DNA from 2 places in the Kinneretia sp. DJ1R-11 genome. Region 1 is predicted to be linked to the other one. Evidence: predicted binding sites of a transcription regulator. Region 1 holds the regulator's gene; the other holds the start of a gene.
The links. The regulator HrcA, encoded in region 1, represses chaperone genes, less so after heat shock. The targets are predictions, from matches to a motif close to TTAGCACTCNNNNNNNNNGAGTGCTAA.

Region 1 (3,398 bases):
GCTCGCTGAGCAGCTCACTCTGGCGCGTCTGCGCGGCGTCCAGCGCCTCGCTGGCGCGCTTCCAGTCGGCGAAGGCAGTGGCGAGGGGGCGGGTGTCCAAGTCGGCATAACTGTCCAGCAGGGCGCGCACCGAGGCCGGGCGGGTCAGGCCTTGCCAGGCATGCTGGCCGTGGATGTCCAACAGGCTGTCGGCCAGCTCACGCAGCTGGCTGATGGTGGCGGCGCTGCCGTTGATCCAGGCCCGGCTCTTGCCCTGGCTGTCGATCACACGGCGCAGCAGCAGGCTGGCGCTTTCGGATTCAAAGCCGGCCTCGTCCAGCCAGCCGGTCAAATGGGCGGGGCAGTCGAACTCGGCCGAGATCTCGGCGCGCGCCGCGCCCTCGCGCACCACGCCGGCATCGCCGCGCTGGCCCAGGGCCAGTTGCAGCGCGTCGATCAAGATGGATTTGCCGGCCCCGGTCTCGCCGGTCAGCACCGAGAAGCCGGCGCCGAAATCGAGCTCCAGCTCGGGCACGATGACGAAGTCACGCAGACTCAGGCGTCGCAACATGGTTCAGCTCACCCCTTCGTACCAGCGCAGCTTGCGGCGCAGGGTGGCGTAATAGCTCCAGCCCTTGGGGTGCAGGAAGCAGACCTGGTGGGCCGAGCGGCGCACGGTGATGCGGTCGCCGTGCAGCAGGCTGGCCAGGCTTTGCATATCGAAATTGACGCTGGCGTCGCGCCCGGCCACGATCTCCATGCGCACCTCGCCGGTGTCCGGCAGCACGATGGGTCGGTTGGACAAGGTGTGCGAAGCAATCGGCACCAGCAGCCAGCCGCCGATGCTGGGGTGCATGATGGGCCCGCCGGCCGAAAGCGCGTAGGCGGTAGAACCGGTGGGCGAGGCGACGATGATGCCGTCGGCCCGCATATTGGCCACGAACTCGTCGCCCACATCCACGCGCAGCTCCACCATGCTGGCGGTGGCGCCGCGGCTGACCACCACGTCGTTCAGGGCCAAGCCTTCAAAGATGCTTTCGCCGTCGCGCCAGACGGCGCCTTCCAGCATGGAGCGCTTCTCGGTTTCGAAGTCGCCGTCCAGAATCGGCGCCAGCGCTTCCTGGAATTTTTCCAGCGAGATGTCGGTGATGAAGCCCAGGCGGCCCTGGTTGATGCCGACCAGGGGCGTGCCATGGCGGGCCATCTCGCGGGCGAAGCCCAGCATGGTGCCGTCGCCGCCGACGACGATGGCCAGGTCGCAGCGCGTGCCCAACTCCTCGGTCGTCAGGGACTCAAACGCCGTCATGCCGGTGTTGAGTGCGGTCTCGCTTTCGAGGGAAACATCGAGGCCTTGCCGCATCAGAAAATCGGCAATCTCCTCCAGAATCGGGCGAATGCCGCGGGCCTGGTGTTTGCCGACGATTGCCACATGTTGGAAACGTTTGGCCATAGCGAAGAATTACACCACAGCACTATGTCAGTCCGCTGAAGGCCGGCGCCAGTCCCTACAATGGCGCCATGCTCGACGAGCGATCCAAATCCCTTCTGAAAACCCTGGTCGAACGCTATATCGCGGACGGCCAACCTGTCGGTTCCCGCACGCTGTCCAAAGCCTCCGGTCTGGAGCTGAGCCCGGCTACCATTCGCAATGTGATGGCCGATCTGGAAGAGCTGGGCTTGATCGCCAGCCCCCACACCAGCGCTGGCCGCATCCCGACTGCCCGCGGCTACCGCCTTTTCGTCGACACCATGCTGACCGCCCAGCCCGGCCTGGTGGTGCCCGACGACCGGCCGATCGAGACGCAGATCCAGCCCGACCAGCCGCAGCGCGTGATCGCCAGCGCTGCGCACCTGCTGTCCAGCCTGTCCAATTTCGTCGGCGTGATCACCGCGCCGCGCAAGCCCAGCGTTTTCCACCACATCGAATTCCTGCGCCTGGGCGAACGCCGGGTGCTGGTCATCATGGTTTCGCCCGATGGTGATGTGCAGAACCGCGTCATCTTCACCGCCCAAGACCACAGCCAGTCCGAGCTGGCCGAGGCCAGCAACCGCCTCAACGCCAGCTATGCCGGCCTGAGCCTGGAGGCTGTGCGTGAGCGGCTCAAGAATGAAGTGGACCAGCTGCGCGGCGAAATCTCCGGCCTGATGAGTGCGGCCGTGCAGGCCGGCACCGAGGCGATGGCCGACGAGCAAGAGCGCGTCATCATCTCCGGCGAGCGTAATCTGCTCACCGTGCAAGACTTCTCCAACGATATGGGCAGTCTGCGCCGCCTGTTCGATATGTTCGAGCAGAAGACGCAGCTCATGCGCCTGCTCGATGTCTCCAGCCGCGCCGAGGGCGTGCGCATCTACATCGGCGGCGAAAGCCAGGTTGTGCCCTTCGAAGAACTGTCCATCGTCTCCTCGCCCTACGAGGTCAACGGCCAGGTCGTCGGCACCCTGGGCGTCATCGGCCCCACCCGCATGGCCTACGACCGCATGATCCAGATCGTGGACATCACGTCGAGGATGGTGAGTCAGGCGTTGTCGCAGAAGTGAGGGAGTGGGCGAGGGCGGCGCTGCGTGCGCTGTGAATGAGTGAAAGGGTGAACGGGTGAACAAGTGCAGGCCCGGCTGTTTCACGACTCACGATTCACAGCGCCCAGTCTTCATCTACATCGCCACCTATACAATCGTGGGCTTCGCCGGTGCAATGCCGGCGTGTTCTCCAAGGGTCGCAAGTCCCCGGGGGCCGTTAGCTCAGTTGGTTAGAGCAGAGGACTCATAATCCTTTGGTCGCAGGTTCAAGTCCTGCACGGCCTACCAAAAATTCTTCATTCAAGACGATGGCTTACGTGCGTATTGATGCGCGGAATCGGTTCTGATCGGACCCCGAATCGGACCCCGTGTAGGTTCGGTGGCGCTCTGGCGGAGTTAGTTCGCGAGCTTGAAGTGCGCCCTGGCCAATGCGGCAGACAGGTTGGTGACCGATGCTGTCAGTGATTTCGCCTTCAGCTCGCATTCCCAAACGGTGAAAACTCGCCACCCCAGGTCGCGCAACGCTTGCGCTTTGCGCGCGTCACTTGCGCGGTTGTCCTCAATTTTGGACGTCCAGTAGCCCACGTTGGTACTCGGCGTGCGGCCTTGCCTGCAGTCGTGGCCATGCCAAAAACAGCCGTGTACGAACACGGCGGCCTTGTATTTTGGGAAAACCAGATCTGGGGGGGGGCTGGAAGGCGCTTATCGCCGATGAGGTATCGAAAGCCCAGTCGGTGGAGCGCCTTGCGTAGCGGGACCTCTGGGCTCGTGTCCGAACGCCGCACACGCTTCATCAGCTCGGACCGGCGTTCGGGCGAGAGAGTGTCCATGCCCGAGGGGGGGGGGCTACATCCGAACCATTAGCGGCAAGGTCGCGGCGTAGCCGAGCAGCGGAGGCACGG
Region 2 (3,398 bases), on a different contig from region 1:
CGCAAAACATCGTCATTGGTGGCGCTTCGGGCGCCATGCCGCCGGTCCTGGGATGGGCCGCACTGCGCGGTGAAGTGGGCCCCGAGGCCCTGATCCTGTGCCTGATCATTTTTCTCTGGACGCCGCCGCATTTCTGGGCCTTGGCGCTCTACCGGGTCGAGGACTACCGCAAGTCCGGCCTGCCCATGCTGCCTGTCACCCATGGCGGTGAGTACACCCGGCTGCAGATCTTTCTCTATACCTGGATTCTGTTGGCGGCCACGCTCTTGCCTTTCCTGACCGGCATGAGCGGCTGGATCTATCTCATCAGCGCCCTGGCCCTGGGCCTGGGTTTTTGCGCCTACGCCTGGCAGCTCTGGCGTGAGTATTCCGACGAACTGGCGCGCTCCACCTTCCGCTTTTCCATCTGGCATCTGTCGCTCTTGTTCGCGGCGCTCTTGCTTGATCACTACCTGCTGCCTTGAACGGACCCGAGAGATGAAACCGATGTGTTCCAAACGCGCTCTGCTACGTTTGTCTGTGGGCGCGTTGTTAGCGGGCAGTCTGGTCGCTTGCGATCAACTGGGCTTGGGCGCAGGCAGCCGGCCGGTGTTCAAAGGTGTGGACCTGACGGGGGCCGAATATGCGCGCAGCCTGAACCTGCCCGATCTGGATGGCCGCAACCGCAGCCTGGCGGACTTCAAGGGCAAGGTGCTGGTGGTGTTCTTCGGCTACACACAATGCCCCGATGTCTGCCCGACCACCATGGCTGAGTTGGCCGAGGTCAAACGCTCACTTGGAGCTGATGGCGATCGGGTTCAGGGCATCTTCGTCTCAGTCGATCCCGAGCGCGACACCGCCGTCTTGTTGAAGGCTTATCTCGCCAGCTTCGACCCGAGCTTCGTGGCCTTGCGCGGCAGCGAGGAGCAGGTCAAGGCTGCCGCCAAGGAGTTCAAGGTCTACTTCGCCAAGGTGCCAGGTAAGACGGCCGAGACTTACACCATGGACCACACAGCCGCCAGCTTCATCTTTGACACCCAAGGACGGGTGCGGGTGTTCTCGCGCTATGGCTCGGGTGCACAGGCCTTGACCGACGACATCAAGATGCTGCTGGCCGAAAAGGGCTGATCCGCGCAGACGGATTCACCATGAAAAACGGCCCCGCGAGGGGCCGTTTGTTTTTGCAGTGGCTGCGCCCGATCAGGCCGGAGTCAGCGCCTTGCGCATCTTTTTCATGGCCGCCACTTCGATCTGGCGAATCCGTTCGGCGCTGACGCCGTATTCGGCTGCCAGCTCATGCAGTGTCATGCCCCCCGAGGAGTCGTCGTTGACCTTGAGCCAGCGCTCCTCGACGATGCGACGGCTGCGCTCGTCCAGCGCCTCCAGAGCGCGGCTGATGCCGTCGCCGGCCAGCGCATCGCGGGCCTGGGCTTCCAGCACCCGGGTCGGCTCCTGGCTTTCATCCGCCAGATAGGCGATGGGAGCAAAGCTCTCGCCGTCCTCGTCGCTTTGCGGCTCAAGCGCCACATCGCCACCGGACATGCGGGTTTCCATTTCCAGCACTTCTTCCGGCTTGACGTTCAGCTCGCGGGCCACATGGGCCAGCTGCGCTTCGCTGAGGCTGTTGCGGTGGGTCTGGTCGTCGGCCTGGTCTTCCTTCATGCTGTGCTTCATCGAGCGCAGATTGAAGAACAGCTTGCGCTGGGCCTTGGTCGTGGCGACCTTGACCATGCGCCAGTTGCGCAGCACGTATTCGTGGATCTCGGCCTTGATCCAGTGCATGGCATAGCTGACCAGACGCACGCCTTGGTCAGGGTCGTAGCGCTTGACGGCCTTCATCAGGCCGACATTGCCTTCCTGGATCAGGTCGCCCTGGGGCAGGCCATAGCCCATGTACTGGCGCGAGATCGACACCACCAGGCGCAAGTGCGAAAGCACCAAGCGGCCTGCGGCCTCGAGGTCTCCGCTTTCGCGCAGGCGGCGAGCAGCCGAGCTTTCCTCTTCCGGGGTCAGCAGGGGCAGGCGGTTGACGGCGGAGATGTATGCATCCAGATTGCCCAAAGAGGGCACCAGCGCCCAAGGGTCGCGTACCGTCAAAGCAGTGGGTGTAGACAAAGTCATCGCTTTCTTTCGCAAGCCGAACCACTTCGGTTCCTTGGAAGCAATATTAGCACTCCCTTGAAGTGAGTGCCAATCGTCTGGGGCTATTCCAGAAACCATCGATTCACGGGGCTCTCAGCGAGTGCGCTCGCTAACTTGGCGCGAGAAATTTCAGGGGAACTCAGTCCAGCAGACCGAAATCCGGGCTCACGACCATGGTGTCAATGTCGAGCAGGATCAGCATGCGGTCGCCGATCTTGCCCAGGCCGGTGATGAAACGGGCATCGAGTGCGGCCGCCACCTCGGGCCGGGGCTTGATCTCCTCGGCTTTCAGCTCCAACACGTCCGACACCGAATCGACCACCACGCCGACGATGCGCTGCGCCACATTGAGCACGATCACCACGGTGAAGGCGTTGTATTCGCCTGTCTGGCCCAGGCGCATGCGCAAGTCGACGATGGGCACGATGACGCCGCGCAGATTGACCACGCCCTTGATGAAGCTGGGCGAATGGGCGACGCGCGTGGGCGGTTCATAGGAACGGATTTCCTGCACACGCAGGATGTCGATGCCGTATTCCTCACCGCCGATGCGGAAGGTCAGGAATTGCTGGGTGTCATGCCGGGTTTGGCCGGTGGGCTGCAGGGCTTGTGCGCCAGAGGCGGGAACCAGTTCGTTAGAGCTCATGGATCGGTGGGCTTGTCTGCGGTTGAGGCGGGGAGGGCCGGGCAAAGGTAACTTCGTGAGGCCATTTTGCAGCCATTGTGCGCCGCGTCATCCATCGATCTGCCGCCGCCTGGCCGGGTAATTTCCCCCATGGTCGCCCAAAGCGGCCGGCGAAGGCACGAAAAAAAGCCCCGCTGTAGCGGGGCCTGTCGGAGCGGGCGGTCCAGATCGGCCGCGTTCGGCGTGTGCTGCCGTTCGATCAGACGTTGAACAGGAAGTTCAGCACGTCGCCGTCTTTGACCACGTATTCCTTGCCCTCGGCGCGCATCTTGCCGGCGTCTTTGGCGCCTTGCTCACCCTTGTAGGTGATGAAGTCTTCATAGGCGATGGTCTGGGCGCGGATGTAGCCACGTTCGAAGTCGGTGTGGATCACGCCGGCGGCTTGCGGGCCGGTGTCGCCCTTGTGGATGGTCCACGCGCGCACTTCCTTGACGCCAGCCGTGAAGTAGGTCTGCAGGCCCAGCAGGCTGAAGCCCGCGCGGATCAGGCGGTTCAGGCCCGGCTCGTCCTGGCCCATCTCGGACAAGAACATGGCGCGGTCTTCATCGCTCATTTCCGACAGTTCAGCCTCGGTCTTGGCGCAGATGGCCAC

Region 2: rpoH (RNA polymerase sigma factor RpoH) is a predicted target of HrcA. The motif match lies at 2,147-2,173, and genes of this name have one in related genera.

The regions. Positions count from the first base shown of each region.
Region 1 is NZ_JAJIRR010000014.1:84,035-87,432, forward strand. Features, by position in the region: gene recN (DNA repair protein RecN) at 1-550, opposite strand, end outside; gene LNV23_RS19985 (NAD kinase) at 554-1,429, opposite strand; gene hrcA (heat-inducible transcriptional repressor HrcA) at 1,498-2,517, shown strand; tRNA gene LNV23_RS19995 (tRNA-Ile) at 2,708-2,784, shown strand; gene LNV23_RS24115 (hypothetical protein) at 2,893-3,174, opposite strand; partial or broken gene LNV23_RS24120 (very short patch repair endonuclease) at 3,177-3,326, opposite strand; gene LNV23_RS20000 (DNA cytosine methyltransferase) at 3,343-3,398, opposite strand, start outside.
Region 2 is NZ_JAJIRR010000008.1:61,665-65,062, forward strand. Features, by position in the region: gene cyoE (heme o synthase) at 1-464, shown strand, start outside; gene LNV23_RS14400 (SCO family protein) at 487-1,107, shown strand; gene rpoH (RNA polymerase sigma factor RpoH) at 1,180-2,100, opposite strand; gene LNV23_RS14410 (chemotaxis protein CheW) at 2,261-2,767, opposite strand; gene ychF (redox-regulated ATPase YchF) at 3,006-3,398, opposite strand, start outside.